3 regions of the Variovorax sp. FW305-3-2-15-B-LB1 genome follow, and region 3 is predicted to be linked to each of the others. Evidence: predicted binding sites of a transcription regulator. Region 3 holds the regulator's gene; each other region holds the start of a gene.
The links. The regulator sigma-54, encoded in region 3, starts transcription at its own class of promoters, with help from an activator protein. The targets are predictions, from matches to a motif close to TGGCANGNAANCTGCTTT.
Positions count from the first base shown of each region.

Region 1: AC3WQR_RS12555 (TorF family putative porin) is a predicted target of sigma-54. The motif match lies at 7,115-7,132, and genes of this name have one in related genera.
Region 2: AC3WQR_RS13625 (ammonium transporter) is a predicted target of sigma-54. The motif match lies at 3,020-3,037, and genes of this name have one in related genera.

Region 1 covers NZ_JBYSZY010000016.1:15,801-26,015, reverse strand. Annotated here, with positions in the region: gene AC3WQR_RS12590 (hypothetical protein) at 1-1,663, shown strand, start outside; gene AC3WQR_RS12585 (hypothetical protein) at 1,660-2,172, shown strand; gene AC3WQR_RS12580 (DUF8453 domain-containing protein) at 2,218-2,940, opposite strand; gene AC3WQR_RS12575 (DUF1889 family protein) at 2,969-3,736, opposite strand; gene AC3WQR_RS12570 (NYN domain-containing protein) at 3,897-4,610, opposite strand; gene AC3WQR_RS12565 (hypothetical protein) at 4,673-5,866, shown strand; partial or broken gene AC3WQR_RS12560 (YifB family Mg chelatase-like AAA ATPase) at 6,080-6,958, opposite strand; gene AC3WQR_RS12555 (TorF family putative porin) at 7,176-8,042, shown strand; gene glnK (P-II family nitrogen regulator) at 8,113-8,451, shown strand; gene AC3WQR_RS12545 (ammonium transporter) at 8,481-9,914, shown strand; gene AC3WQR_RS12540 (SMP-30/gluconolactonase/LRE family protein) at 10,117-10,215, shown strand, end outside.
Region 2 covers NZ_JBYSZY010000018.1:13,960-24,174, forward strand. Annotated here, with positions in the region: gene AC3WQR_RS13610 (peptidoglycan DD-metalloendopeptidase family protein) at 1-302, shown strand, start outside; gene AC3WQR_RS13615 (hypothetical protein) at 325-654, shown strand; gene AC3WQR_RS13620 (M14 family metallopeptidase) at 672-1,607, opposite strand; gene AC3WQR_RS13625 (ammonium transporter) at 1,747-2,949, opposite strand; gene AC3WQR_RS13630 (LytTR family DNA-binding domain-containing protein) at 3,123-4,085, opposite strand; gene AC3WQR_RS13635 (acyltransferase family protein) at 4,242-5,498, shown strand; gene AC3WQR_RS13640 (PaaI family thioesterase) at 5,416-5,862, opposite strand; gene AC3WQR_RS13645 (DUF4139 domain-containing protein) at 6,101-7,732, shown strand; gene AC3WQR_RS13650 (TonB-dependent receptor) at 8,014-10,206, opposite strand.
Region 3 covers NZ_JBYSZY010000034.1:58,265-68,479, reverse strand. Annotated here, with positions in the region: gene AC3WQR_RS20455 (sensor histidine kinase) at 1-301, shown strand, start outside; gene AC3WQR_RS20450 (cytochrome b) at 394-1,005, shown strand; gene AC3WQR_RS20445 (YceI family protein) at 1,002-1,586, shown strand; gene AC3WQR_RS20440 (YceI family protein) at 1,625-2,257, shown strand; gene AC3WQR_RS20435 (LysE family translocator) at 2,283-2,930, shown strand; gene AC3WQR_RS20430 (phospholipase D family protein) at 2,935-4,551, opposite strand; gene rpoN (RNA polymerase factor sigma-54) at 4,562-6,151, opposite strand; gene lptB (LPS export ABC transporter ATP-binding protein) at 6,169-6,963, opposite strand; gene lptA (lipopolysaccharide transport periplasmic protein LptA) at 6,960-7,679, opposite strand; gene AC3WQR_RS20410 (thiol:disulfide interchange protein DsbA/DsbL) at 7,802-8,446, opposite strand; gene AC3WQR_RS20405 (SPOR domain-containing protein) at 8,599-9,363, opposite strand; gene argS (arginine--tRNA ligase) at 9,378-10,215, opposite strand, start outside.

The DNA.
Region 1 (10,215 bases), on a different contig from region 3:
TACTTTTCGACGCGGCAAACGTGCTCAGTTCATCAAGGTGGCCTGTTCGAAGTGGGAGACTTCCACGTCGTGGGGAGGCGCCCAATACGAAGAGCCGCAACTCGAGGCGCTCGTGCCGATCGGGTTCTTGCGCCGTCTGCGTGTCGGTGACGTCTGGCACGAAGGTTATCGGGTGGGCGGGGCGCGGTTGACGCAGAAGTCGTTTGCAGGGCTGCGCGTCGATCAGGCAACAACCGAGATCGTTCCTTGCGGAGAAGCATCGATCTGCTCGGACGGTATCTCGCGTCACGAACTCCCATTCACCCATTTCGTCGGGCACAAGGCGCACACGACTTCGCACGTCGTGAAGGTGCGAGTCAACCCGAACACAAGCCTGATGGTTCCCTGTACGGAGCTGGTGCGCCGGTACTTTGGAGACAGCGGCAGTCTGGCTCGGAAGGTGTTCTCGGGCGCACTGGCCGAGCGGACACTCTACGATTCCGACTCGGCCGAATTCAGGCCAGTGGATCGAGTCGCCAGTCTTCGTCTTGGCGAGGATCTGACATATCACGCAGCCTCCACCGTGGCCCGCATCGCGTTCGACCCCGCTGCGCGCAGAGCGTTCAAGGGCCTGGTCAATTCAGGTGTCGCCGCCACTGCGAACAAGAAGCCCTGGTACGCCAAGATGAACTTTCCCATCGAAGGGCTGACGGATCTGAGCGTGCGTGGCCTTTGGCTCGAGCGTGGCCCGGACCGATCCTTTCTTGCGCTGCAGATTCTTTCGTGCTCGCATCCCTTTCCTTTTGAGAAGCTTTTCTTCGAATTGCACCCCGCACAGTCGGCGGGCTCGAGCGCTCGGACGCCTGAGCTGCAAGGCGCCGCAGGCGAGCACAACGGTGCGGGAGCTCGCAATGGTGGAGGGCGCGGCCTGGACGTGGGGCACGCCAACCAGGATCTGTCGCCGCTGATCCTCGACGCGGATACTGAACCCTCGGATCCTTTTCCTGACCTCGCCACGAAGAAGATGTACCAGGTTCGCAAGGAGCCTCGTCCTGCGGCTGGAGAGTCAGCGCAGTCACAGCCCAGTGAGCAGCCTCATGCCCCTGTCGGTAGCCCCCATTCGAAAGAGGCGCCTCGGGGCGTCGAGTTCGTCGCGGCACGTCGGTTGTATCGGGGTGGTCAGCCTGAACCGCGATCGCTGCTCTGGCTGCGCGAGGAAATTGCATACAGCCTGCCAGAGGTCCAGGCCAAGGCGCCGTTCGACACCAGTGTCGCCAGCCGCCATCTCATCACCCATGGTTCCGGGTTTGCGCGAAGGTCTTCGCCGATCTGGGCGACCGTATTCCGCTACGAGGCTGCGGAGGGCGTGGGCCGAAGCTTCCTGTGCACGGTCGTGGAGTCACCGGCCTCGCCCCAGAGCATCGAACTCCTGATGTTCGATATTCCATCACCACAGGCCCTGGATCTCGAGATGTTCAATCGGCTGGTGCTGATGAACTTCGTGCCGGCCGACAGGCTGCTCGCCGCGGCCAGTGGGACGGAGTTCAAGATCGGCTGGACCGCAGACAGGCTGGCCGAGCGGGATGGTACGGATCTGGCCGTTGAAATGGTCGAGATGATGCTCGACGCGTTCAATCATTCCGCAGCCCGTGCGGCAGGTAGGCAGACCCGAGGCGCAAAGTGAATCTCGCCGAACTTCTCGCCGATCTCAACGAGTGGCACTTCTTCAAGGAGTTTGTCTACTCCAGGACCACATTCCGTCCGAACCCTCAGCAGGAGGTCGAGCTCGCAGACAAGCGCAACGAACTGCGGGAGTTCAAGAAGCGTTTTCAACTCGCGATCGAGAAGTCACGAGGCGACGAGTTCACGCGTCCCTATCGGATCACGTTTCCGAGGACCGGTTGCGGTTTTGTATTTATCCCACTGAGCAAGGATCTGTTCCAGCACAGCCGAACGGCGCTGACGAATCTGACGCAGGCACATAAGTATGACCATCGTCTTTCAAAGTGCATCGGAGTGGTGATAGGCAACCATGATTCCAAAGGCTACTTCCATGCGGAATGGTGTTGCGTGTCCGGTCCATGGGTCCAAGATAAAGAGTACGAGCGCGTGCTCGCGGAGAACAATCCATTTCGACCGGGCCGAGTCGCGGAGTTACCACGCTATCGCCATACTCCGCCTCAGGCTACTTAGCCCGAAAAATCGTCCGCCTCGGTTCGTCGTGCGCACTGCCGTGCGCTATTGCCCTGGTGGAACATCAGTCGATGTTTGGGTTGCTGGGCCATCTTGCGAACTCTTCTGCTGCTGCACCCATTGACGCCGTTGCCTGTTCACTTCGCGCCGCTCACGCAATCTGTCTATTGCGCTGTATACGTCGACCTTGGTTCGCTTCGAGCCTTTTGCGACCGGACTCCAGCTTTCATCGAGCTTCTTGATGTGCTTTGCGATCTGAACCAGCGGCTCGTCACCGAGTCGGGTGAGGCCATCGTTGTCGGCCATGCTCAGGGTATAGATGTTGTCTTGCCGTTTCTCGCTAGACGGATCACGGCGCCAGCTGATGGCAACACGGTAGACTTTTCCTTTGAGTTTTTCGTACTCGGAAAGATAGCTGTGCAAACCTTGTCCAGGCTTCAGAACGCTGATCTTCTGAAGCGGTATGCCAAGCTCCTCGCTTCGAGCCTCGCCATTCTCAAGAGGTGGATCAAAGGCAATCCTGATGTCGTATGCAGTCGCGTTCCCCGTGTTGTCTACATGCAGGTCAAAGTGCCGCATTGACCAACGATTTGGTATGAGGGTTGCAACCACGTGCGGCTGTCCCGCCGCCTCTGCCATTCGCGTAGTTTCCGTGGCCAACGTCTTGGTGACTCGCCACAAGAAGAAGGTAGCGACTGCCGTCACAAGGGTGCCGATCGCACCAGAGATGGCAACCGTGCTATTGAACCACCAAGGCAATTGCTCCAAGGCTCTCTCCCTTTGATCTATCTGCCATCTACTCCGAGGCTTTTTCTACCCAGCGCTGATAGAGGCGCTCTCCATCTTCAGCACGCTCCAGCTTGGGTTTCGCTTTCAAGTTCGAAATTCTCGTGGCGAGTGCTGCAAATTCATCGGCCGTATCGGGGTGCCATTGATGGCGTACAGCCCAAGCCCGCAGGTCCTCGGTATTGAAGGTGTGCTTCTTGATTCGCAGAATTCTCAGGATTCGTTCGACATGTTCCTTGTCGCTCGGATGAAGGACCGATCTTGAGATATTGATGGTGCTGGTTAGACCGAGGAAAGCTTGCTCGACAACTGGGTCCGCAATGAGCTGTTGAGCGACTGGTTGCTGGGTCAGCCCATGGACATGTGCTGACCAGGCCTTCTGCCATTGGTCAAGGACGCCTGGCGCATAGGGGATTGCGACAACGCCTGCAAGCTTGGACTCCGCGTCTATCTGATCAAGCATTTTTTTGTCGGCGTAGGCGCATATGACCACGCACCTCTTCGTGAGCCAGCGCAGTGTCTTCACTGTCTCCAGTCGCATCGAGATGCCAAACGGCAGAGAGACAGCCTGACCGTCGTGCAGTTTTTTCGAGATTGTTTCGCCCAGCGCGGATGCCAGTCCAGTGTGCCTGATAGTTTGCTTGACCGGAACAAGCAGGATGACTTCCTCGACGGCGGCGGTCTGTTCGTGGCAAATTTTCTGCACATAGCTCAAGACGACCGCGAGTGTGTTCGCGTCTATTTCGTCACTTGGCACCAGAACTCGTGTCGCTGTCATTGGCTGAAATCCTTTGAAGGGCTAGTTTGCATTGGCGGGAATGCGTGCTCCTCTGAGCGCGGCAAACTTCTTTGTTTCGGCATTTTGATGAGCCGGCGCAACTTCCGTGATGGTGATTTTCCAAGTGGTCAGTGCGTCGAGGTCTACGAGATCTCGGCCGCTATTTGGGCCGAACTTCGACATGCACAAACCCAGTGGCGTCCCGCACGTCTGCCACTTCGAGGTAGGCCTGTTTTCTGACAAGCTCGCTGAGCTTCTTGAAGCCGTAGTTTCGAGAGTCGAATGAGGTGTGGTTCTTGCCGATATAGGAGCCCACCGTCGCCAAGCGAGTCCAGCCGCTGTCGCGCGCAGTCTCGCGAATTGCGTGTAACAGCAGCTCCTTCAGGTCTGGGACGTCGGCGAGTACCGGTTGCGCGACAGCTGTCTCGACCGGCTTCTTGAGGACTTCGAAGAAAACAAACTTGTCGCAAGCAGCGATGAATGGTTCGGGCGTTTTTCGCTCTCCAAGGCCATAGACGACCTTGCCCGCTTCGCGCATGCGCGTCGCCAGTCGGGTGAAATCGCTGTCGCTCGAAACGATGCAGAAGCCGTCCACATTGCCGGCGTACAGCAGGTCCATCGCATCAATGATGAAGGCGGAGTCCGTGGAGTTCTTGCCCTGCGTATAAGCAAACTGCTGGATGGGCTGGATTGCATGGCGATGCAGATGCGCCTTCCAGCCGGTCAGGTTGGTGGTCGTCCAGTCGCCGTATGCACGCTTCACCGTAGCCGTGCCGTACTTCGCGACTTCCTCCAGCAGTTCCTGGACAACGGAAGACGATGCGTTGTCCGCGTCGATCAGAACTGCAAGACGCGTGGAATCGGTATTTGCCAAGGCCTTCCTCCTGTTGGAACATCGTGTCGCAGATCGAGCCGCCTAGTTATTGAAACATAGCCATGACGAAGACTTTGACCCGCACCGAGCTCTACGACCTTGTCTGGACTCGTCCACGCTCATCACTCGCCAAAGAGCTGGGCATATCTGACGTGGCCATAGGCAAGCTCTGCACTCGGTCTCACATTCCTGGACCGCCGCCAGGCTATTGGGCCAGAAAAGCTGTCGGCAAGGCGGGGCGACGGCCCTCGCTTCCCATCCGTCTGCCAGGCCACCCGGTCGAACTATCGTTTGGCGAGCAGCGCTATTACAACTGGCCAGCGGATGAAGACCTGAGCAAACCGATTGCTGCCCCGGCGTTTGCAGAGGAAGTCGAAGAGCAAGTGGCCGCGGCATTGAAGATCATCGGCAAGGTGGTCGCATGTCGAGATCTGTCGAGCCCTCATGGCGCGCTCAGGCGCGTGCTCGAGGCCGAAGCCAGGCGCCGGCAAAAGGTCCAGGAGCGTGAGTGGGTCTCTTCCTTTGACAAGCCTTACTACGACGGGCTGCAGCACCAACGTCAACTGAGAATCTTCAACAGCATCGCCCGTGCGCTCACACCCGTGTTGACCGAGCAGGACGTCCTCACCCACGATGAATGGATCCAGGGAGTCGGTACCCTGCATTTCCTGAAGATGAATCTCCGGTTCGGGCGCGGAAGGATGGAGCTTCTGATCGTCGAACCCGAGGAGCAAAACGAGCGAAGAAGATCGCAGAACTCCAAGAGAGTTGATGCAACGACGCTTAGGGTCGCAACCGATTCGAGTGGGCTCGGCGCACTTGAATGGATGGACAAGCCGGGCGAGAAACTGGAGAGCCAGTTGCCGGCAATCATCGAAGGCTTGCTCAGACGCGCTGAGCTTTCCATGCGGCACTTCGCTCAGTATGTGTACGAACAGCGGCTCAAGCGTCGTATCGAGATGGAAAGGGAGCGTGAAGCCGCAGAGCGCGCCAGAGAAGCCAAGCGCCTGGAAGAGATCGCGGCCCAGCGACGGAAGCTGCGGGAACACATCATCGACCTGGGCAGACAACGAAGGATGGCGCTTGATATCCGGGAGATGGTCAATGCGATGGCTGCCCATCCCGAACTGGGACCTGAAGGCAATGCTCGGTTCGACGAATGGGTGCGAGTTGCGCTGGACGTTGCCGATGACATGGATCCGATGAAGCGCCCGCTGCAATCCATCATTGCTGGCGCTGACCCTTCTGCGGGCTAAGGGCGTGGATCTCGAGACGGCAATCGTTAGGCCGCGAAGGAGCCGAGGGTCTCCTTCCATTCGTGTTTCAGCGAAGCTTTGTCCAAACCAGGGAAGCCAATAGCTTCGGCAAGCTGCACGGCAGCGTTTGCTCACTTCTCGGCATAGGTTTTCTCAAATAGCTCGAAATTCTCAAATAGCCGGAAGTTTTCTCAAATAGCGAAACACGGACCAGCCGCCGCCCACCAGCGCCACCGCGCTCGCCGTGTGGTGCGGCGTGGCCGTCGGGCGGCTCATCCAGCGCTCGGGCGCCAGCCGGCCGTCGAGGCTGGCGATGGCCGCGCTTTCCAGCGCTTCGTCCACGTTCATCGGCGGCAGCAGGCCGGCGAAGCGGTGCGCCAGCATCGACTTGCCCGAGCCCGGCTCGCCCACCATCAGCAGGCTGTGGCCGCCGGCCGCGGCGATCTCGAGCGCGCGCTTGGCGCCGGTGTGGCCCTTGACGTCGGCCAGGTCGGCATAGCGCGGGGCGCCGTCGCCGGGCGCGGCGCGCACGCGGGTCCAGCCGTCGTCGGTTGCATTGACGGGCCCGCCGCCGCTGGCGACGAACTGGCGCACCACGTCGAGCAGGTGCTTGGCGCCGTACACCTGCGCGCCCGGCACCAGCGCGGCCTCCTGGGCGCTGTCCAGGGGCAGCACCAGCCGCACGGCCGTGCCCTGGGTGTAGGTGGCCACGGCCATCGCGAGCGCGCCGCGCACGGGGCGCAGTTCGCCCGACAGCGACAGCTCGCCGGCGAACTCGTGGCCGGCGAGGCGCGCGTTCTCGATCTGCCCGCTGGCCGCGAGGATGCCCAGGGCAATGGGCAGGTCGAAGCGGCCCGAATCCTTCGGCAGGTCGGCCGGGGCGAGGTTGACCACGATCTTCTTGTTGGTCGGAAATTCGAGCCCGGCGTTCTGGATCGCCGAGCGCACGCGTTCGCGTGCTTCCTTGACCTCGGTCTCGGCCAGCCCGACCAGCGTGAAGCTCGGCAGGCCGTTCGCCAGATGCACCTCGACCGTGACGGCGGCGGCCTCCAGGCCGAGCAAGGCGCGGCTTTGCACCAAAGACAGACTCATTTTTCTCCCTCTCCCCAAGTTGGTGCGCCTGCGACGTGCAAGCCCAGGACCGTGCAGCGTGCAAGCGTGTGCAACTGCCGGAAACAGGGCTTGTAACGATTTGGCGCTCATCGCCGGACACCTGCGCCCTCTGGCCGGGGCGGTATTCGTGCAGTTTGGCACGCTCCCTGCTTTGAGGGTGCTCAGGTCCAACAACACACTTGCGAGGAGTTCCCTGATGACGCACCGTACCGCCGCCCAGGCGTTGATCGTTCTGGCCACTGCACTGACCGCCTCGGGCGCCGCCATGGCCCAGGCCGCCGACGCCGCCGCACCGGCGCCCGCGCCCCTGCTCACGGGCAATGTCTCGCTGACCACGAACTACAAGTTCCGCGGCCAGGACCAGGACATGATCGGCAAGAACGACTACGCCAAGACCAAGGGCTTCAAGCCCGCCATCCAGGGCGGCTTCGACTACGCCTTCGGCGACAGCGGCTTCTACGTCGGCAACTGGAACTCCAGCGTCAACTGGCTCAAGGGCAACAGCATCGAGAGCGACCTGTACGGCGGCTACAAGTTCAAGGCCGGCCCGGTCGACATGGACGTCGGTGCGCTCACCTACATCTACCCGGGCAACTCGGTGGGCAACACCACCGAGCTGTACGTGGGCGCCACCTACGCCAACGACAGCTTCGGCGCGTTCACGGCCAAGTACTCGCACACGGTGTCCAAGGACTACTTCGGCTACGCCGGCGCCAAGACGGGCTCGGGCCTGAAGGGCCGCAACACCGGCTACCTGAACCTGGCCTACAGCAAGGAGATCGTGCCCAAGGTCACGCTCAAGGCCGCCGTCGGCTTCACCAACATGTCCAGCGACATCCGCAGCCTGGGCTACAAGAGCTACGTGGACTACAACATCGGCGCCACCTACGACTTCGGCAGCGGCCTGACGCTCACGGGCTCGGTGCAGGGCGCCAACAAGAAGGCCAACTACCAGGTCGTGGCCTACCCGGGCATCGAGATCCCCGACTTCGGCACCTTCGGCACCACCTACTACTCGCCCAACAAGGCACGCTTCATCCTCACGCTGACGAAGACGCTGTAATCGACACAACAACCAGGCGCGGCCCACGTTGCCGCGCCGCCTTTCATCCATCCAGAAGGAGCAACTCATCATGAAGCTGGTCACAGCCATCATCAAACCGTTCAAGCTCGACGAGGTGCGCGAAGCGCTCTCGGCCATCGGCGTGCAGGGCATCACCGTCACGGAAGTGAAGGGCTTCGGTCGCCAGAAGGGCCACACCGAGCTGTACCGCGGCGCCGAGTACGTGGTCGACTTCCTGCCCAAGGTGAAGATCGAGGCGGCCATCTCCGACGAGCTGGTCGATCGCGTGATCGAGGCGGTGGAAGGCGCCGCGCGCACCGGGAAGATCGGCGACGGCAAGATCTTTGTCTACAACCTCGAACAGGTCGTGCGCATCCGCACCGGCGAAACGGGCCGCGAAGCCCTCTGATCGAGTCCTGGCCCGAAAGAACAACGACTATGAAAAAACTTCTTGTCTCTCTTGCGCTCGGTTTGAGCGTCTTCGCCGCCGGTACTTCGGCGCTGGCCCAGGCACCCGCCGCCACCCCTGAGGCACCGGCTGCATCGGCACCTGCTGCACCTGCCGCGGCTGCGCCCGCGCCTGCAGCGGCTGCGGCACCCGCTGCTGCCGAAGCTGCGCCCGCCGCACCGGCCGCCGCCCCCGCGCCCAAGGTCGACTCCGGCGACACCGCCTGGATGCTCACCTCGACCCTGCTCGTGATCCTGATGACCATTCCCGGCCTGGCGCTGTTCTACGGCGGCCTGGGCCGTTCCAAGAACATGCTGTCGGTGCTGATGCAGGTCTTCGTGATCTTCTCGCTCATCAGCCTGCTGTGGGCCATCTACGGCTACAGCCTGGCCTTCACGGGCGACGGCAACTTCTTCGGAAGCTTCGACAAGATCTTCATGAAGGGCATCACGCAGGAGACCTTCGGCGCGCTGACCACGATCCCCGAATACGTGTTCTTCGCCTTCCAGGGCACCTTCGCGGCCATCACCGTGGCGCTGATCGTCGGCGCTTTTGCAGAACGCGCCAAGTTCTCGGCCGTGCTGCTGTTCTCGGTGATCTGGTTCACCTTCAGCTACGTGCCCATGGCCCACATCGTGTGGGGCGGCGGCCTGCTGGGCAAGGACGGCGCGCTCGACTTCGCCGGCGGCACCGTGGTGCACATCAACGCCGGTATCGCCGGCCTGGTCGGTGCCTACATGGTCGGCAAGCGCGTGGGCTACGGCAAGGAAGCCTTCACGCCGCATTCGCTCACGCTCACCATGGTCGGCGCCTCGCTGCTGTGGGTCGGCTGGTTCGGCTTCAACGCCGGCTCGGCAGGTGCGGCCAACGCCGCCGCCGGCCTGGCCTTCGTGAACACGGTGCTCGCCACCGCCGCCGCGGCCCTGTCGTGGATCCTGGGTGAGAGCCTGCACAAGGGCAAGGCCTCGATGCTGGGCGCTGCATCCGGTGCCGTGGCCGGCCTCGTGGCCGTCACGCCCGCCGCCGGTTTCGTCGGCCCGATGGGCTCGATCGTGATGGGCCTGCTGGCCGGCCTGGTCTGCCTGTGGGGCGTGGGCGGTCTCAAGCGCATGCTCGGCGCGGACGACGCGTTCGACGTGTTCGGCGTGCACGGCGTGGGCGGCATCCTGGGTGCCATCCTGACCGGCGTGTTCGCTGCCAAGGGCCTGGGCGGCACCGGCGGCCTGACCCCCGACACCTTCTCGATGGGCGCGCAGGTCTGGATCCAGGTCAAGAGCGTGCTGTTCACCATCGTGTGGTCCGGCGTGGTCGCGTTCATCGCCTACAAGATCGCCGACCTGACCCTGGGCCTGCGTGTGTCGGAAGAAGAAGAGCGCGAAGGCCTCGACATCTCCTCCCACGGCGAAACGGCTTACAACCGCTGATTCGCACACAGACAGCGGGTGGTCCGGCACGGCGCCGGCCCCCGCGCTTCAAAGACCACCACCCTTTTCGATACAAAGAAGAACAACCACTCCCGGTTTTTTCAGGCGAGTCTCCTTTGGATGTTCAGCCCGCGAGCGCTTCGGCGTCAGCGGGCTTTTTTTTGCCCGCGGCCCGCGTGGCCGGGGGCACAATCGCCCCACCATGTGGACCTCCATCGAAGACAGCCTCTGCGAGCTGGGTGAATCACCGTTCTGGCATCCGCACGAACGCGCGCTCTACTGGCTCGACATCCCGGGCCGC
Region 2 (10,215 bases), on a different contig from region 3:
ACAGCGGCATGGACATCGCAGCCGGCACCGGCACGCCCGTGCGCGCGCCGCTGGCCGGCAAGGTGATCGACACCGGCGACTACTTCTTCAACGGCGGCACCGTCTGGGTCGATCACGGCGGCGGCCTGCTGACGATGTACTGCCACCTGAGCCGTTGGGACGTGAAGGTAGGCGACATGCTCAAGGCCGGCGAGCCGCTGGCCGCCGTGGGCGCGACGGGGCGGGTGACCGGGCCGCATCTTCATTGGGGGGTGATGCTGAACCGGACGATGGTGGACCCGGCGTTGTTCGTTGCGGGTTGAGGCACCCAGCCGGAACGCCGTCATGCGTGACAAAGCGCCGACCCTCTTCACCGAAGCCTGCCTCGCCTCCTCATTCGCGCCCACCGAACGCCGCGAAGCCCTCGCCCGCCTCAACACCCTCCTGCACCCCGCCCTGCAGCGGATCGTCGCCGCCGAGGTCGCCGCGGGCAACCGCGTCGTCGATGTCGGCATCGACTGGCCCGACGAGGGCTCGGTGCACGTCACGCTCCAGAGGCACTTCACGGCCCGGCACGCCGGCAAGCAGGCCGCGTTCAGCCTCTGCGACGACCCGCACTACTGGCATGCCGACTACAGCACCGCGGACAAACCGCGGCACCTGCTGATCTGCTGAACTGAAAGGCGCCGGCCTCAGAGCGGCCTGGTCAGGTACACCGCCTCGCGCCCGACGATCGTGCGCTGCGCGGGCATGAAGATCGTGCAGTCGTCGCACGGCGCGCGGATTTCGTCCGGGCCGTTGGTGGCGATCAGTTCGCCCTTGGCAAAGGTCTCGAAGCCGATCAGCGGGCGCACGAAGGCGAAGTCTTCCGACTTGATCACGTGCGTCTGGAGCAGCTCGAAGCGACGCTGCTCGCCGGGCGCGGGCACGGCCGGGTCCTTGTCGATGAGGCCGAAGTGCGCCAGGAAGTCGAGCGAGATGGCGGTGGCCAGCTCGGAGGCCGAGCGCAGGAAATGCTGGCCGCACTCGGCCACCAGCGCCACGCCCTTGCCGTCGGCCCGGCCATGCTGGCCGTGCTGGATCAGCGGCGTGCCCGAGCCCAGGCCGTCGGGCATCACCAGGTGCACCGACGGGCGGCCGATGGCCATGGCGGCCTCGGCGTTGCGGTCGAAGGCCGGGTACACCCAGAACGGGATCACGGGCTGGCTCGTGGAATGGATGTCGAGGATGTGGTCGGCCGCGCTCACCACCGGGCGCAGTTCGCGGGCGCGGCGCAGCTCGGGGCTGTCCTCGCTGCCGTCGAGCCACTCGGGCGACCACACGCGGTTGAGGTTGTGCACCAGCTGGCGGCTGTCGAACGGCAGCGCCTCGTTGAAGGACTCGTAGGCCGCCACGTTGGCAAAGCTGACGGTCAGCGTGCCGATCTTCGGGCGCACGCCGGTGTCGAGCAGGTGCGTGGCAGCGGTCATGCCGCAGATCTCGTTGCCGTGCGTCAGCGCATTGATCAGCACGTGCGGGCCGGGCTTGCCGGATTCGAAGCGGTGCACGTAGTCGATGCCGACGTTGCCCTCGCGGTAGGCGGACAGGTCGCGGGGGAGGACTTCGAGGGCGGGGGGCGATTGGGTCATGGGGGATGCTGGAATGGAATGAGCGGCCGGACGAGTTTGCTACAGGCCGCGCATTTGTGCTTCGGGCGGCCACGCCGTGCCCATACGCTTCAAAAATGAAGCGTATTTGATCGCCATGCGCTTCAGCGAAGACTGACGCCTACCAATTCACTTCCCGCTCCGGCGTCGCCGAAATGTGGTGGATCGACAGATCCGCCCCGTCGTATTCCTCTTCCTGCGACAGCCGCAACCCCATCGTCGCCTTGAGCACGCCGTACACCACGGCGCCGCCGATCAGCGCCCAGACCACGCCGAGCAAGGTGCCGATGAGCTGCGCCCACAGGTTCACACCGCCGATGCCGCCCAGCGCCTGGGTGCCGAAGATGCCCGCCGCGATGCCGCCCCAGGTGCCGCAGAGGCCGTGCAGCGGCCACACGCCGAGCACGTCGTCGATCTTCCATTTGTTCTGGGTGCGCGTGAACATGAAGACGAAGATGGCGCCGGCCACGCCGCCCGCCACGAGCGCGCCCAGTGGGTGCATGAGGTCGGAGCCGGCGCACACGGCCACGAGGCCGGCGAGCGGGCCGTTGTAGACGAAGCCGGGGTCGTTCTTGCCCATGGCCAGCGCCACCAGCGTGCCGCCGACCATCGCCATCAGCGAGTTGACGGCGACGAGGCCCGAGATCTTGTCGATGCTCTGCGCGCTCATCACGTTGAAGCCGAACCAGCCCACGCACAGCACCCACGCGCCCAGCGCCAGGAACGGGATGTTCGACGGCGGGTGTGCGCTGAGCGAGCCGTCGCCGCGGTAGCGGTTGCGGCGCGCGCCCAGCAGCAGCACGGCCGGCAGCGCGAGCCAGCCGCCCACGGCGTGCACGACCACCGAGCCGGCGAAGTCATGGAACTCGTGACCCGTGACCGAGGCGATCCAGCCCTGGATGCCGAAGGCCTTGTTCCAGGCGATGCCCTCGTACAGCGGGTAGACGAAACCGACGATCACCGCGGTGGCGATCAGCTGCGGCCAGAACTTGGCGCGCTCGGCGATGCCGCCCGAGATGATGGCCGGAATGGCCGCCGCGAAGGTCAGCAGGAAGAAGAACTTCACCAGCTCGTAGCCGCTTCTTGCCGACAGTTCGGTGGCGCTGACGAAGAAATGCGTGCCGTAGGCCACACCATAGCCCACCAGGAAGTACACGATGGTCGAGACCGAGAAGTCGACCAGGATCTTGACCAGCGCATTGACCTGGTTCTTCTTGCGCACGGTGCCCAGTTCCAGGAAGGCAAAGCCGGCATGCATGGCCAGGACCATGATGGCGCCGAGAAGGATGAACAGCGCGTCAGCGCCCTGTTTGAGTGCGTCCATGAGAGCTTCTTGCAGGTTTTTGGTTTGATTTGGTGCGTCGCACCCGAACGGCTCGGGGCGCCGGCGCAAGAAAGCAAAAATGGTGCCTGAAGGCTCTTGAATGGTGCGAAACGACCCAGGAATGGGCCGATTTCGCGGGGCACGCACCGGATCGGAACGCGATGCCGCAGCGATCAGCCTGCGCCGCCGCGCAGCGCGTCGCGATACCGCCGGCTGCAGGGCACGCTCGTGCCGTCGTGCATGTGCAGCCGGGCATCGCCGCCGTCGAGCGGCTCGATCTCCTTGATGCGGCCCAGGTTCACGGCGTGGCTGCGGTGCACGCGCACGAAGGTGGCGGGGTCGAGCTGGGTCAGGAAGTCGGTGAGCGTGGCGCGCAGCAGGTAGTCGTGGCCGTTGACGTGCAGGCCGACGTAGTTGCCCTCGGCCTGCAGCCAGTCGATGTCGGTGGCGGCGATGAGGAATTCGCGGCGCAGCTTGCGCACGAGGAAGCGTTCGGGGCGGGCCACCACGGGCGGTGGCGCCGGCGGCGCTTCGACAGCGGGCGCGGGAGGCATGGCAGCGTCGGTGGGCGCCTCGGCGGCCACCGGTGGCATCGCAGCCTGGGCTGCCCCAGCGTCCTCCGGCGCGTCGAGCACCCGCGCCTCCCCCTGCAGCCGCAGCATGAACAGCCGGTAGGCCCAGATGCCGAAGACCATCGACACGTACGCGCGCACGTCCTTCAGGTACTCGTAGCCCCACTGACCGCGCCAGTCCGCGAAGTCGTAGCGCTCGCCGACCGCGGCGTAGGCCAGCGCGCGCAGCGCGAACATGGCCACCACGTGCACCACGCTGAACACCACGCTGGCCACCGCATGCCCCGCCAGGTAGCGCAGCAGGTGCCTGCGCGGCAGCGGCGACAGCCAGCGCTCGACCGCCACGATGCCCGGCACCAGCGCCAGCAGCACGAGGTGGCTGGAACCCTCCCACACCAGAATCTCCCAGGTGGCGTGCGGCACGGCGCGCCGCCCCGCATCGACCAGCGCCACCGAGGTGTTGAACACGGCCTGCATCGCCATGACCACGATCCAGAAACCCACCTCCACGTACCGCCGGATCGGCTCGTAGCGTTCGTACAGGTTCTTGCGCGGGTCTCGCATGCGGGGAATTCTCGCGAAAACGGCCCCCTGGGGTCGGCCCATTTCGTCCCTGCGGGGCACCGCTTGTCACAAAGCGGGAGCGATCCGTCCCCTTGCCGACCCCCGCCGGGGCCGCGGGCCCGAGCATCGCGGCTTCTTCGCTTCGAGGCGCCTGCAATGACCACCGCAACCACCCACCCGGCCGACCCACGCCGCCACGACATCGACGCCCTGCGCGCCCTCGCCTTCCTGCTCGTCATCCTCTACCACGTGGGCATGTACTACGTGGCCGACTGGCCCTGGCACCTGAAGAGCCCGCACGCGGCCGAGTGGCTGCCGTGGCCGATGCGGGTGCTGAACCTGTGGCGCATGGACCTGGTGTTTCTCATCTCGGGCGTGTCGCTCGGTTTCCTGAGCCGGGGCCAGGGCATCTGGGGCCTGCTGCGCAGCCGGGGGCTGCGGCTGATGCTGCCGCTGGCCTTCGGCATGGCGGTGGTCGTGCCCTACCAGGCCTATGCCGAGGGCGTGGCGCGCGGGCTGGTGGCACCGGGCTTCGGCACCTTCCTGCTGCGCTACCTGTCGATGGGCGCGCCCTGGCCCAAGGGCGCGTTCGCGGGGGCGGAGTTCGGCATCACCTGGAACCACCTCTGGTACCTGCCTTACCTGTTCCTCTACACGGCGCTGGTCGCGCTGACGCTGCCGCTGTGGCGCTCGGCGGCCGGCCAGTGGGTGCGGCGGCGCTTCAACGGGTTGCGCGGCTGGCAACTGCTGGTGCTGCCCGCACTGCCGCTGCTGGCGTGGACGGTGCTGCTGGCGCGGCATTTCCCCGCCACGCACAACCTGGTGTGGGACTTCCACCTGCACAGCATCTACTTCACCGTCTTCCTCTACGGCTACTGGATGGGCGTGGACACGGGCATCTGGCGCGAGCTCGAACGGCTGCGCCGCGTGTCGCTGCTGCTGGCGGTGGCGGCGATCGGCGCCTTCATCGCGCTGCGCGTCGGAACCCCTGTTGCGCCCAAGGGCCTGCTGATGGACGTGCTGCGCACGGCCTACCTGTGGCTCGCGGTCGCCACGATCCTGGGCCATGGCCACCGCCACCTGAACCGCCCCTGGCCGTGGCTGCGCTGGGCCAACGAGTCGGTCTACCCCTGGTACATGCTGCACCAGACGCTGATCGTCGCGGGGGTGGCGCTGCTGGTGCCGCTGGCGCTGGGCCCGGTGTGGGAGCCCGTGGCGCTGGTCGTCGTGACGATTGCCGGCTGCTGGCTGCTGACCGACGGGCTGATCCGCCGCATCGGCTGGTTGCGCCCGCTGTTCGGACTGAAGCGCAAGCCCGAGCCGGTGATGGTTATGCCGCCTGCTTCGGCTTCGGCGTCGTCGACGCCTCGTCCACCGGCACCAGGATGGCGTTCGCCGTCGCCACGAGCTTGAGCTTGTCTTCGCCTTGGCCTTCAGGCTGCGCGAACAGCTCGGCCCCGACGAACACCTGCTTGCGCCCCGCCTTCACCACGCGCCCGCGCGCCACGAAGGCCTCGCCGATGGCGGGCGAGATGCAGTTGATGGAGAAATGCGAGGCCAGCACGCGGCCCGCCACGGTGGCGGCCGCGAAGCCGCTCACGGTGTCGAGCAGCGCGGCGATCATCCCCGCGTGCAGGAAGCCGGTGTACTGGCCCATGTCTTCCTCGCGCCATTTCATGCGCAGTTCGGCCTGCCCGTCGGCGGCCTGGGTGACGTCGAAACCGGCCCAGCGGTTGAAGGCGGCCGAACGGTTGATGGCCTGGATCGTGTCGAGCATGGGGGGTGTCCTTTCAGGGTGAATCAATGGAGGGAAGGCGAGACCCACTCTAGGAAGTGGAACCGCCGCGCACCGTCTCTTGGGTGACCGGTTCGCCGCTGGCAGATGCCTGCGCGACAGCAACGCGCCCGCGTCACACCGGCGTCATGAAAAAAACTTCGCAACGCCTTAACCCCGTTCGCCCGCCCCGTCCGTAGAAGCGGAGATTCGTCACCGACTTTCTTCCGGAAGGCTTTCCATGCACACACCGTTCTCCGCCCGTCCCCTCCTGCGCGCCACCGCCCTCGCCGCCCTCTGGCTGGCCGCGGGCGCGGGCGCCCATGCACAGCTGCAGGCCGATGCCTCGCGCATCACGCAGGTCAAGGTCTACCCCGGCAGCGCCACGGTCGAGCGCGTGGCGCGTGTCGCGGCCGGCAGCCGCTCGGTCACCTTCGCCTGCCTGCCGGCCGGGCTCGACGTGCAGAGCCTGCAGGTGTCGGCCGGCGCGGCGGTGCGCGTGGGCGAGACCTCGGTGCTCAGCGAGGCGCGCGAGCTCTCGGCCAACTGCGCCACCAGCGCGCTCGACGGCCGCATCCGCGAGCTCGAAGACCGCAAGGCCGCGCTGCAGGCCGAGACCGACGCGCTGGGCATGGTCACGGGTTATCTCAAAGGCCTGTCGGGCGGCGAGTCGGGCCCCGGCGCGCGCGCGCCGATGGACGCGCGCAACCTTGCGGCCATGACCGAGGCGATGCGCCGCTCGGGCCAGGACGCGCTGCTCAAGCAGCACCAGATCCAGCGCCAGCAGACCGACCTCGACCGCCAGCTCAAGCCACTGCTGGCCGAGCGCGGTCGCACGCAGGGCCAAGGCGCGCAGGTGACGGCCGTCACCGTCACGCTGGCCGCCAGTGCCGACGCCGACGTGAAGCTCAGCTACCAGGTCAACGGTCCGGGCTGGACGCCGAGCTACCGCGCGCTGCTCGACACCACGACGCGCAAGGTGCGCATCGAGCGCCAGGCGCTGGTGGCGCAGGCCACGGGCGAGGACTGGCGCGGCGTGAAGCTGGTGCTGTCCACCGGCCAGCCGCGCCGCGAGACCACGGGGCGCACGCCGAGCGCGTGGCGCATCGGCATCGAACCGCCGCCGCGCGCGAATGCCGAGTCGGCGTACATGGCCGCACCGATGCCTGCCGCCGCCCCGGCCGCCATCGCCGCCGACCGCAAGATGGCCATGGAGCGCGCACGCGAGCCGCTGTTCGACGTGAGCGTGTTCGACAACAGCTTCGCCACCGAATTCTCCGTGCCGCAAAGCATCGACGTGCCGTCCAACGGCCAGCGCGTGACCCTGGCACTGGGCCAGCATGAAGACACCGCGCAGCTCGCCGCGCGCACCAGCCCGCGCGTGGACCCGAGCGCCTTCCTGGTCGCCGAGATGGCGCAGCCCGCGGGCGTGTGGCCGGCCGGCCCGATGCAGCTGTACCGCGACGGCAACTTCGTCGGCCAGGGCCGCTGGAACGCGCCGAGCGACGCGAAGCTCACGCTCTCGTTCGGCCGCGACGAACTGGTGCGCGTGCTGGTCGAGCCCGAGCGCGACAACCAGGGCTCGGGCGGTTTTGTCGGCTCGCGCGCCGAGCGCCAGGTGCAGCGCGCCTACGTGGTCGAGAACCGCCACCGCACGCCGATCGCGGTGCAGGTGCTGGAGGCCGCGCCGGTGTCGGTCGACGAGCAAGTGCGCGTGACCACACGCTTTGCACCGCAACCCGCTGATCAAGCGTGGAACAAGCAGCCGGGGCTGGCGATGTGGCGCTTCGACCTGGACGCGGGGCAGACGGCGCGCGTGTCGGCAGACTACACGATCGGGTATCCGAAGGATGCGCGGTTGCAGATGCACTGAGGCTGGGTTTGTTCAGGGCGAGTGCGCAGGCCACCGGGTACTTCCCTCCGCGAATGTCCCCCGGCCTGCGGCCTCCTCCTTGATTTCGCTGCGGGAAGCACCCAGTGTCCTGCGCACGGGACGCGGCGGTGGTGTGCGGCTGATCAACAAGTGCTCTGACCGCGCTCACGTCGATGGGGTGCCTTGCGCAGCGAAATCAAGGAGGAGGGGCGAAGCCCCGGGGGACATTCGCGGAGCAAGGCTCCCCGTCGGCGGGAGCGCCGCCCTGAACACTCGGCCCTTCAAAAATCAAACTTCGCCGACACCTCGAAGGTCCGCCGCGGCGCCAGCAGAACCTGGCTCGCGGCGCGGCCGGTCCAGGTCGCGTAGAGCCGGTCCGTCAGGTTGCGCACACGGAAACTCAACAGGGCATTTTTCAAGCGGTAGCTCACGGCCGCATCGACCGTCGTGAAGCCGTTGATGCGGATCTGGTTGGCGTTGTCGGTGTACATCGGCCCCGTGTGATTCAACGACGCGAAGTACTCGAACTTCGAGCCGTCGGGCCGGTAGGTGGCGAAGACATTGGCCATGCGCTCGGGCACGTTCGGCGGGGTCTTGCCCACGCGCGAGACGTTGCCGGCTTCGACCAGCGTGTCGAAGCGCGCGTCGAGCGCCGCCAGGTTGCCCGCCAGCGTCCATTCGCGCGTGGGCTTCCACACGGCCGACAGCTCGAGGCCGCGTGACGACTGCCGGCCGTTGTTCACGGTGGTGGCCGCATTGTTCGGGTCGCGCGAGAGCACGTTGTCGAGTTCGATCTTGTACAGCGCGGCGGTCCACTCCAAGTTGGCCGCGGGCAGGCTCTGCTTGAAGCCCACCTCGGCCTGTTTGCCGCGCGACATCGGGAACGCGGCGTTCGACGCCGACAGCAGGAAGAGCGACCCGACCGGCAGCGTGGCGTTGGTGTACTGCGCGTACAGGCTCGACTGCGGCGACAGGTCGTACACCGCGCCGAGGCGCCCCGAGGTGGCGCGGTAGCTCGCGCCGAAGCGCGTGACGCTGCCCGCGTTCAGGTCCCAGATGCGGCGGTCGACCTCGGTGCGGTCGTGGCGCAGGCCGCCGACCAGCGTGAGGTCGCGCATCGGCTTGAGCGCGTCTTCCACGAAGACCGAGGCGACCTTCACGCGCGAGAAGGTGTCGGCGCGGTTGCCCGCGCCGGTGGTCAGCGCGGGGTTGTCGTCGAAGTAGCCGGTGTACGGATCGAACACGGGCACGCGCAGTTGCGCGGCGGTGGCGGGGCTGCTGTTCGAGAAGCGGCGCTGGCTGCCGAAGCGGGTTTCGCTGTACTCGCCGCCGACGACGAAGCGGTTGTCCATCCCGGCGATCTTTCCCTTGTGCGTGGCGTCGAAGCGGTCGAGCCAGAAGTCCTGGTCGTGCGTGATGAGCGTCTGGTCGCGCGCGATGCTGGCGGGCGGCACGAAGGTCGCGCTTTCTGAATTGCGGAACATGCGCTTCGATTGGTTGGCCGAGAACTCGTTGCGCCACGACCAGCCGCCGTCCAGTTGCCCCGTGAGGCGCGCGCGCAGCCAGTAGGTTTCGGACGAGTTCTCGTCGTCGCGCACGTTGTAGTTAGTGCGCGCCATGCGCCGGTCGATCACGCGGCCGTCGGGCGTGCTGACGACGTTCGTCGGCTGCGTGGCGAAGCTGCGCGGCACGAGCGGCGTGCCCCAGTAGGCGTCGTTGTCGTCGCGCAGGTAATCGAACGACAGGTCGAGCTTCACCGAGCCGCCCAGGTCCACCAGCAGGCCGCTCGTGAAGTGGTCGATGCGCTCGCCGTTGCGGTCGATGGTGCCCACCTTCGTGTCGTTGCGGCTGTAGTCGAGCCGGTAGGCGCTGGCCTCGCCGAGTGCGCCGCCGAAGCCGAAGGCCGCACGCGTAGAGCCATAACTGCCATACGAAAGCAGCGCTTCCTTGTGCGGGTTGCTGCGGTCGGGCCGCTTGGTCACGAAGTTGACGATGCCGCCGATGGCGCCTTCGCCGTCGAGCACCGAGGCCGGGCCCTTGAGCACTTCGATGCGCTCGTAGTTCCAGGTGTCCTGCACGCGGTTGGTGACGCCCGCGCCCGAGCTGCGCACGCCGTCGTACAGGTACATGAGGCTGTTGAAGCCGCGCAGCGACAGCGTGGTCGGCGACGACGGCGGGCCGCCGCCCGAGAGGCCCGCCATGCCGCGCAGCGCCTCGCTGAAGGTGCGCGCGCCGCGCTGCTGGATCGCGTCCTGCGACAGGATCTCGACCGAGGCCGGCGTCTCGCGCACCGACAGGCCCAGGCGCGAGGCCGTGCCGCTCGAATCGTCGAGGTGCAGGCTGTTCACGTCGCGGCTGCCTTCGATGGTGACGGTGCCGAGTTCGGCGTTGTTGCTGCTGCTGTCTTGTGCAGAGGCGACTTGCAAGGCGGTGAAGGCGGCCAGCGCGACGGTGGTGCGGGTGAACGGGGTCATGGAACGGTG
Region 3 (10,215 bases):
GCGCATCTACGCCAGCGCCGCCGAGGCGCTCGCGCTGGCCGACCTGGACGCGCTCGACGCGGCGCTGTGCGACATCCGCCTGCCCGGCGCGTTCAACGGCATCGCGCTGGCCGAGCGGTTGGCGCAGCGCAAGCCCGCGCTGACGATCGCGCTGATCTCGGCCGACATCACCGAAGCCACGCAGCAGCTGGCCGCCGCGCGCGGCTGGCATGCGCTGCGCAAGCCGGTGCAGCCGGACGCGCTGCGGCGCGTGCTGCTGCGGGCCCAGCAACAGCAACAACAACCGCCGTCGTCGACGTAGCGCGCGGTGCCTTCCGGCGCGGGCCGGCCCCGCTGCGGTGTCATCGCTTCCGAGCTATGCTCCGCGCACAGGCCGCCGCCGCCCCTGCCCCGATGCCCGTCGAACCCCTTCCCGCCCCTGCCGTTGGCGCCGCCGCCCTGCGCGAGCCCCGCTACGGGCGGGTCGCGATGGCCCTGCACTGGCTGCTCGCGGCGATGATCGTCGGCTCGCTCGGCGTCGGGCTCTACATGACGGGCCTGCCCTTCTCGCCGCAGCGTCTGAAGCTCTACAGCTGGCACAAGTGGGCCGGCATCACCATCCTCCTGCTGTCGGCGCTGCGGCTGCTGTGGCGCCTCACGCACCGCCCGCCGCCGCTGTCGGCGCGGGTGCTGGCGGCCATGCCGACCTGGCAGCGGGCCGCCCACCGCATCAGCCATGCGCTGATGTACCTGCTGTTCTTCGCGGTCCCGCTGTTCGGCTGGGCCTACAGCTCGGGCATGGGCGTGCCGGTCGTGTGGTTCGGCCTGCTGCCGCTGCCCGACCTGGTGGCGGTCGACAAGGACTTCGCCGAGGCCGTGCTCAAGCCGCTGCACCAGCGCAGCGCCTTTCTGCTGGCCGGCGTCACGCTGCTGCACGTGGCGGCGGCGCTCAAGCACCACTGGATCGACCACGACGGTCTGTTGCAACGCATGTGGCCCGCGCCACGCAAGGAATCCGCCGGATGACGACCCGTCTTTTGTGGGGCGCCGCCGCCCTCTTCGGCCTCGCGCTGCACGCCGCGGCCGAGCCCCTGCCGGCCACCACCGCGAAGCTGGTGCCCGAGAAGAGCCAGATCGCCTTCGTCAGCAAGCAGATGGGCGTGCCAGTGGAAGGCAGCTTCAAGCGCTTCGACGCGCAGGTCGCCTTCGACCCGAAGAAGCCCGAGGGCGGCTCGGTCGTGCTGCAGATCGACACCGCCAGCGCCGGCTTCGGCGTGCCCATGAGCGATGCCGAGCTGCCCAAGCCGACCTGGTTCGACACCGCGCATTTCCCGCAGGCCAGCTTCCGCTCGAGCGCCATCAAGGCGCTGGGAGAGGGCCGCTTCGAGATGGCCGGCAAGCTCACCATCAAGGGCGTCAGCAAGTACGTGACAGTGCCCGTGAGCATCGTGTCGTCGGGCGGCGCGTATTCGGTCGCCACGGGCACGCTCACGATCCAGCGGCTCGACTACAAGGTGGGCGACGGCGAATGGACCGACACCTCGGTGGTCGGCAACGAGGTGCAGGTGCGCTTCAAGCTGACGCTCGCGGGCCTCGGGCCGCTGTGACGACGATTTCATTTCCCATGCATCCTTCTTCCCTTGCCATGAACAAGCTCTTCTTCGCCGCGGTCCTGTGTGCGGGCGCGGCCCTGCCGCTGGCCGCAACGGCCCAGGAATACACCGCGCCGCCGCTGGCCGCCAAGCCCGCGGGCGGGCCGGTCAAAAATGCGAGCTATGTGATCGACCCGACCCACACCTTCGTCATGTACGAGATGGGCCACTACGGCACCACCACCAACCGCGGCCGCTTCAGCACCAAGGACGGCTCGGTGCAGATCGACGGCACCGGCGCCAGCGGCAAGGTCGACATCACGATGGACATCAGCTCCATCAACACCGGCGTCGACCTGCTCAACCGCCACGTGCAGAGCAAGGACTTCTTCAACGTGGCCGAATTCCCCACCGGCCGCTTCGTGGCCGAGCGCATCGACTTCAGCGGCGACAAGGTGACCGACGTGCCCGGCACGCTCACGCTCATGGGCCAGACCAAACCGGTGACGCTGAAGGCCGTGCGCTTCAACTGCTACCTGAACCCACTGATCAACCGCCAGGTCTGCGGCGGCGACTTCGAGGCCACCGTGCAGCGCAGCGACTGGGGCATCACCTGGGGCCTGAACTTCGGCTTCGAGAACAAGGTGAAGCTGCTGGTGCAGGTCGAAGCCGTGAACGTGCAATGAACCCATCCCCCACCGGAGCCACCCCATGACCGACGCCCACCTCCTGTCCCTGCTCGGCATCGCCGGCGCCATGGCCGTGGGCGCGATGAGCCCGGGCCCGAGCTTCGTGATGGTGGCGCGCACGGCCGTGGCCTCACGCAGCGACGGGCTGGCGGCGGCCCTGGGCATGGGCGCCGGCGGGCTGGCGTTCTCCATCGCGGCGCTGGCCGGGCTGCAGGCAGCGTTCCTCGCGGTGCCGGCGCTGTACCTCGCGATCAAGGCCTTCGGCGGCGCCTACCTGATCTACCTGGGCTTTCGCATCTGGCGCGGCGCGCGGCAGCCGCTCGCGATCACGCCCGACACGGACGCCTCGCCCCGCAGCCAGGGCCGCAGCGGACGCACCTTCCTGCTCGGCCTGGCCACGCAGGTCAGCAACCCGAAGACGGCGGTGGTGTACGCGAGCATCTTCGCGGCCTTCCTGCCGCGCGAGGTCCCGCTGGTGCTGGCGCTCGCGGTGCCGGCCGTGATCTTCTGCATCGAGACGGGCTGGTACGCGATCGTCGCGCTGGCGCTGTCCTCGGCCGCGCCGCGCGCGGCCTACCTGCGCTACAAGACCTGGATCGACCGCGCGGCCGGCGGCGTGATGGGCCTGCTGGGCCTGCGGCTCGTGTGGTCGGCGGTGCGCGGCACCTGAGGCGCTAGAGCAGGCTCTCGGGCGTGAGCGGCGACAGCAGCTCGAGCATGGTGCGGTCCCAGAAGCCCGAGTCGGGCTCTTCGTGCAGTACGGTGGTCTTGCCACCTTCCTCGCTGACCCACTCGATGCGCCGCGAGCCGCCTGCCGCTGCATCGCCGCCCTCGGCAAAGCGCAGCCGGTAGGCGCCCTGCTGCTTGAGCACGTCGAGCAGCTTCAAGGTCTGCTGCGCCATCTCGGGGCTGCGGATGAACAGGCCGATCTCGGTGTTGTGGATCTCGGAGCGCGGATCGAAATTCATCGAACCGACGAAGAGGATGCGCTGGTCGATCACCGCCGACTTGGCGTGCAGCCGCCCCACCGACGTGCCAAAGAGGCCGAGGCGCACGCTGCGCCGCGTGCGCGCGGAACTCAGCTCGTGCAACTCGGCGCCCAGCGCGAGCATGTCCGCGCGGTAGCGGCGGTAGGCGGTGTGGACCAGCGGCTCGTCGGTGGCGGCGAGCGAGTTGGTGACCACGCTGATCTTCACGTTGCGCCCGCGGATCTCGCGCATCACCTCCAGCCCTGACGCGCCCGGGATCAGGTAGGGCGAGACCAGCGTCACCTCGCTGCGCGCGCGGCGCATCTGCTCGACCACGTTGTAGCGCACGCTGTCCACGTCGAGCAACGGCACGCCGCCGTACGACGCGGTCTTGCCGATCACGCGGTCGGGCGAATCGGCGTAGGCCTCGGCGGTGGTCCAGATCAGGCCGAGCTTGCCGGCGTCGAGGTCGTCGGCCACGGGGCTGTAGCCGAGCAGGTCGTTGGGCGCGGGCCTGGGCGGCGGCGGCGTGGTGTCGGGGCCGGTGGCGGCGTCGAAGCGGCGCTGCAGTTCTTCGCGCGGCAGGTCGGTGTGCACGACCGCGCCGATCGGGCGCACGTGCGGGCTGTTCCAGTACTGGTCGAACAGCACGCCCAGGCGCGGGATCAGCGCGCCCGTGACGAAGGTGTCGAGGTCGATGAAGTTCGGGCCGGTGGTGCGGCGGAAGTACTGGTTGCCGATGTTGCGCCCGCCCGCCACCGCCATCGCGCCGTCGGCGATGAAGAGCTTGTTGTGCATGCGGCGGTTGACGCGGCTGAAGTCGAACAGCGACGCGGTGAAGCGCTTGAGCAGGCTGCCGCGCCCGGCCGGGAACGGGTTGAACAGGCGCAGCTCCACGTTCGGCGTGGCGGCCAGGCCGAGCAGCAACTCGTCTTCGCCGGACGTGTACAGGTCGTCCATCAAGAGGCGCACGCGCACGCCGCGCTGGGCCGCATCGCGCAGGGTGCGCAGCAGGTAGCGGCCGGTCTCGTCGTTCTCGATCTGGTAGTACTGCACGTCGAGTGTGCGCTGCGCGCGGCGCGCCAGTTGCAGCCGCGTGTCGAAGGCGAAGTCGCCGCCGGGCATCAGGCGAAAGCCGCTGAGGTCGGGGTCGGGCTGCGAAGCCAGCGCGATCTTGCCGAGCGCGGTGTCGGCCGAGACGGCGATGGCCTTGGTGGGCGGGCGCGGTGCCTCGTCGGGCAAGGTGGCACAGCCGGCGAACAGCGATGCAGCCACGAGGGCGAAGACCCAATGCCCCCAGCGCGACAGCAGGCGACGGGTCATCGTGAGCTTTCTACAGGGCTTTGCGCAGGTTGGCCGGTGCGATGCGCAAGGCTTCGCGGTACTTGGCCACGGTGCGGCGCGCGCACTCGATGCCCTGCTCTTTCAGCATCTCGGAGATCTGGCTGTCGGACAGCGGCTTCTTGATGCTCTCGGAACTCACGAACTGCTTGATCAGCGCGCGCACCGCGGTGCTCGACGCGTTGCCGCCGGTCTCGGTGCCCAGCGCCGAGCCGAAGAAGTACTTGAGCTCGACCGTGCCGAAGGGCGTGGCCATGTACTTGGCGGTGGTCACGCGCGAGATGGTCGACTCGTGCAGGCCCAGCTCGTCGGCGATCTCGCGCAGCACCAGCGGGCGCATGGCCAGCTCGCCGTGCACGAAGTAGCTCTTCTGGCGCTCGACGATGGCGTTGCTCACGCGCAGGATGGTGTCGAAGCGCTGCTGGATGTTCTTGATGAACCAGCGCGCCTCCTGCAACCGCTGCGACAGCGCCTGGCTGCCCTCGCCCTTGTGCGACTTGAGCGCGCCGGCGTAGATGTCGTGCACGCGCAGGCGCGGCATGACCTCGGGATTGAGCATGACGCGGAACTTCACATTGGTGCCGCGCCCGGTCTTGGTGACGATCACGTCGGGGATGACGATGTTGCGCTCGACGTCGACAAAGCGGCGTCCCGGCTTGGGTTCGAGCCGCGCAATGACCTGCAGCGCCGAGCGCACCAGGTCTTCGTTGGTTCGCGTGAGCGTGGCCAGGCGCTTGAAGTCGCGCCGCGCGAGCAGCTCCATCGGCTGCTTGCAGATCGCGATGGCGGTCTTGCGGATGAGCGCTTCGGCCTCGGTCTCGTCTTCGCTGGCGAGCGCCTTGAGCTGGATGCTCAGGCATTCGCCGAGGTCGCGCGCGCCGACGCCGACCGGCTCCAGGCTCTGCAGCAGGCCCAGCGCCACCTGGAAGTGGTGCACCAGGTCGTCGAACTGGTCGTTGTCGTCGCCCGCCAGGCCCGAGGCCAGCGCGGGCAGCGAGTCTTCGAGGTAGCCGTCGTCGTTGAGCGATTCGATCAGGAAGCGCAGCGCGGCACAGTCGTTTTCGTTCAGGCGCAGGCTCAGCGCCTGGCGGTGCAGGAACGACTGCAGCGACTCCTGGCTGCGCGCGAGCTCGGTGGCGTCGGCACGCTCGTCGTCGCCCAGGTTGTTCTGGCGCGCGGGTGCGTCGCTGCCCCACTCGCTGTCGTCGGGCGCCATGTCGACGGTGCCGTCGCCTTCCCAGTCGGGCTCGCGCTCGGCGATCTCGGCGGCGGGGCCGTCGGAGTCGGGGGTCGAGGTGGTGGTGTCGCTGGACGTGGAGGACGTGCTGGCGGCGGAGGGCGTGAACTCGGCCTCCCCCTCGCCCGCGTCGTCGCGCGGCACCGGCGCGTCGGCCGTGTCCAGCCCGAACTCCTCGCGCGCCGCTTCTTCCGCGGTGCGTTCGAGGAACGGGTTCTCGTCCAGCATCTGCTCCACCTCCTGGCTCAGTTCGAGCGTGGAGAGCTGGAGCAGGCGAATGGACTGCTGCAGCTGTGGCGTCAGTGCCAGATGCTGCGAGACGCGAAGGGACAGCCCTTGCTTCATAGGAACCGCCCCCGCCCTTACATGCGGAAGTGCTCGCCCAGGTACACCCTGCGTACCTCGGCGTTGTCGACGATCTCCGAGGGTGTGCCTTGTGCCAGCACGTGCCCGTCGCTGATGATGAACGCGTGATCGCAGATGCCCAGCGTCTCACGCACGTTGTGGTCGGTGATGAGCACGCCGATGCCGCGCTCTTTCAGGAAGCTGATGATCCGCTGGATCTCGATCACCGCGATCGGGTCGATGCCGGCGAAGGGCTCATCCAGCAGGATGAAGCGCGGCTGCGTGGCCAGCGCGCGCGCGATCTCGACGCGGCGGCGCTCGCCGCCCGACAGCGCGAGCGCTGGCGAATCGCGCAGGTGGTCCACGCGCAGGTCGGCCAGCAGGTCGGCCAGGCGCTCTTCGGTGTGCTGCTTGGTCAGCGGCATCATGCGGCCGTTGGCGTCGGGCTCGCGCTGCAACTCGAGCACGGCGCGCACGTTTTCCTCGACCGTGAGCTTGCGGAAGATCGAGGCTTCCTGCGGCAGGTAGCTCAGGCCCATGCGCGCGCGGCGGTGGATGGGCATGTGGGCGATGGGCTCGCCGTCGATGGTGATCTCGCCGGCGTCGGCGCGCACCAGCCCGACGATCATGTAGAACGAGGTGGTCTTGCCCGCGCCGTTGGGGCCGAGCAGTCCGACGACCTCGCCCTTTTGCACGTCGAGCGAGACGTCTTTCACGACCGTGCGGCTGCCGTAGCTCTTCTTGAGGCCGCGCGCCACGAGGCGGCTGCCCGGAATGCCGTCGGCGGTCTGGGTTCCTGCGGTTTCGATCACTTGCGCCCTTCCCCTTCGGTGCCGCCCAGCGTGGTGCTCGGGCGCAGCCCGGCGCCGGGCGCGGGAGTGGGTGCCGGGGCCGCGGGCTTCTTGCCACCCGCTGCCGGTGCGGAGCCGGGCGCCGCCGGGGCCGGCGTGGCCTTCGGCGTGAGGATGGCCTTGACGCGGCCGCCGCCGCCCGCCGAGACGCCGGCGTTCGGCGGCACGAGGGAACCGTTGACGGTGTAGGTGTCGTTGCTCTGGTCGTAGACGATCAGCGCGCCGCTGCTCTCGTCGTTGGCCGTGGCGCCGATCAGCCGGCGCATGACGGCACGGCGGATGAACTTGACGTTGTCGGCGCGGCTGTCGTACTCGATGACTTCCGACTCGCCCTCGATCCACTCGTCGCCGGCGTTGCGCTTCTGCTTGTAATAGGCCAGCTTGCCGGGCGCCGCCGTGACCACGCCGTACTGGTAGCCCTCGGCGTCCTGGCGCACGTCCAGCCGCGCGCCGCGGATGATGATCGTGCCCTTCGTGACCAGCACGTTGCCGGTGAACACGCTGGTCTGTTTCAGGTCGTCGTAGCGCATCGAGTCGGACTCGATGTTCATCGGCTTGGTGCGGTCGGCGGTTTCGGCCAGAGCGCCCGAGGCGGCACCGGCCAGCAACAGCGCACCGAAAGCCAGGCGGCCGAGGCGACGAAGGGTGGGGAATGTGGGGATGGAGGGCAATGTCATAAAGGCACGAAACTTGCTCTGAAACATTGTATGCGTGGGATGGCAATTGCCCACCGCCGCCAATGAAAAAGCCCGCCGAAGCGGGCCTTGCATTCGACCAAGAAAGCAGGTCGCCGGGTCGGTCAGCCCTTCTTGGCTTCGCCGATGAGGAAGGTCGCGACCTGCAGCACCTTGGACATGCTGCCGGCGGTTTCGCCGTCGACATACCAACGGCCCGCCACGGCCAGGGCCGGCACGCCGGCGACCTTGTAGGCCTCGGTCTGCTGCGCCGCACGGCGGGCCTTGCTGGCCACGCCGAAGGACGCAAAGGTTTCCTTGAACTTGGCGCCGTCGAGGCCGGCACGCTCGGCCCAGGCCTGGATGTTGGCTTCGCCGTTCAGGTTCTGGCGCTGCGCGTGGATCGCGGCGAAGACCTTCGGGTGGTACTCGTCCAGCTTGCCCATGGCTTCGAGCGTGAAGTACAGGCGCTGCTTGGCTTCGACGTCGTTGCCCACGAAGGGCACGGGGATGCGGCGGAAGGCCACTTCCTTCGGGGCTGCCTTGACCCAGGCTTCGAGCGAGGGCTCGAAGTCGTTGCAATGCGGGCAGTTGTACGAGAAGAACTCGACCACCTCGACCTTGCCGGCGGGTGCATCGACGGGCACGCGCTTGTCGAGCACGAGGAAATCGGTGCCGGCCTTGGGGGCGCGCTGGGCGTGTGCCGGAACGGCAGCCAGCGAAAGCAGCCCGATCGAAGTGGCGGCCAGCGAAAAGTCACGACGTTTCATGGAAAAGGTTCTCCTGTGGGTACCGCAGTACAGAGCCGGCGCGCCGCCGGGAGTTCCCCGTGGGCGGCGCGACCGAGGCGCTGGAATTGACAAACGAGTGCGGCGAATGCCGCGCGGGCGAGAGCTTAAAGGCTGTTCAGGAAAAGCGTCGGTCAGCGCTGCACGCGCACCAGCGCCGATTCGAGACCGCCGCCGTCGAGCCGTTCCTTGAGCCGGTCGGCGTCGTCCTTCTTGTTGAACGGGCCCGCGCGCACGCGGTAAACCGTGCGACCGGCCTGCTCGCGCTCGGTGACCTTGGCCTCGACACCCATGAGCGACAGCTTGGCGCGCTGCGCCTCGGCGTCGTCGGTGGTGCGGAAGGCGCCGGCCTGCACGAAGTACATGAAGGGGTCGGCACCCGACGACGACGGCGCGGCGGCCGTGTGGCTCGGCGCGGCGGACGCGGTGGTCGTGCTGCCGCCCGCGCGGGCCCGGGCCAGGTCGCCCAGCGGATCGTTCGACGGCGGCAGGGCATTGGCTTCGGCCGGCACCGGCGCGGGGCGCGCCGGCTTGGGCGCCACCACCACGGGGGCCGGGGCGGTGACCGGCGCGGTGGCGACAGGCGGCGTGCCGGGCGCCACGGTGGCGGGCGCGCCGGTGATCGGGTTCACCGGGCCGGTGGCCGTGGCGGCCGGCGGCGTGGCGGCGGGCTTGGGCGCGCCGGCCTTGCCGGCCAGCGGCGCGTTCGGGTCCCAGTCGCGGTTCTTGCGGGCTTCGGCTTCGTCCTGCTCGGCACCGCCGCGTTGCGTCTTGTTGACGAACGGGATCGGCACCTTGGTGACGTAGACCGCGATGCCCAGGGCGACGCCCAGACCGAGCACCAGGCCGATGATCAGCCCGATGACGATGTTGCCGCGTTGTCTGCTTGTCTTCTTCATGTTCAGAGGGTGATTCACATCTTGCTCGGCGCACTGACGCCGAGGATCGCGAGGCCATTGTGCAGCACCTGCGCGGCCGCTGCGACGAGTGCGAGACGCGCCAGCTTGACCGGCTCGTCGTCCACCAGGATGCGCTCGGCATCGTAGTAGCTGTGGTAGCTGGCCGCGAGTTCGCGCAGGTAGAAAGTCACGTCGTGCGGGGCGAAATCCTTCGCTGCCGCCGTCAGCATGGCCGGGTACTTGGCCAGCAGCAGCATCAGCGCCTGGGCTGCCGGGCTGTCCAGCGGCGACAGGTCGACCGCCTTGAGCGCGGCCACGTCGCCGCCCCAGGCCGCGAGCACCGAGCAGATGCGCGCGTGGGCGTACTGCACGTAGTACACGGGGTTGTCGTTGTTCTTGGTGACCGCCAGGTCGACGTCGAAGGTGTATTCGGTGTCGGGCTTGCGGCTGAGCAGGAAGAAGCGCACGGCATCGGTGCTGGTCCACTCGATCAGGTCGCGCAGCGTGACGTAGCTGCCGGCGCGCTTGCTGATCTTGACCTCTTCGCCGCCCTTCACGACGCGCACCATGGTGTGCAGCACGTAGTCGGGGTAGCCCTCGGGAATGCCTTCGCCCGCGGCCTGCAGGCCGGCGCGCACGCGCGCGATGGTGCCGTGGTGGTCGGTGCCCTGGATGTTCACGACCTTGTGGAAACCGCGCTCCCACTTGGCGATGTGGTACGCGACGTCGGGCACGAAGTACGTGTACGTGCCGTCCTTCTTCTTCATCACGCGGTCTTTGTCGTCGCCGTAGTCGGTCGACTTCAGCCACAGCGCGCCGTCCTGCTCATAGGTCTTGCCGGCGGCCACGAGC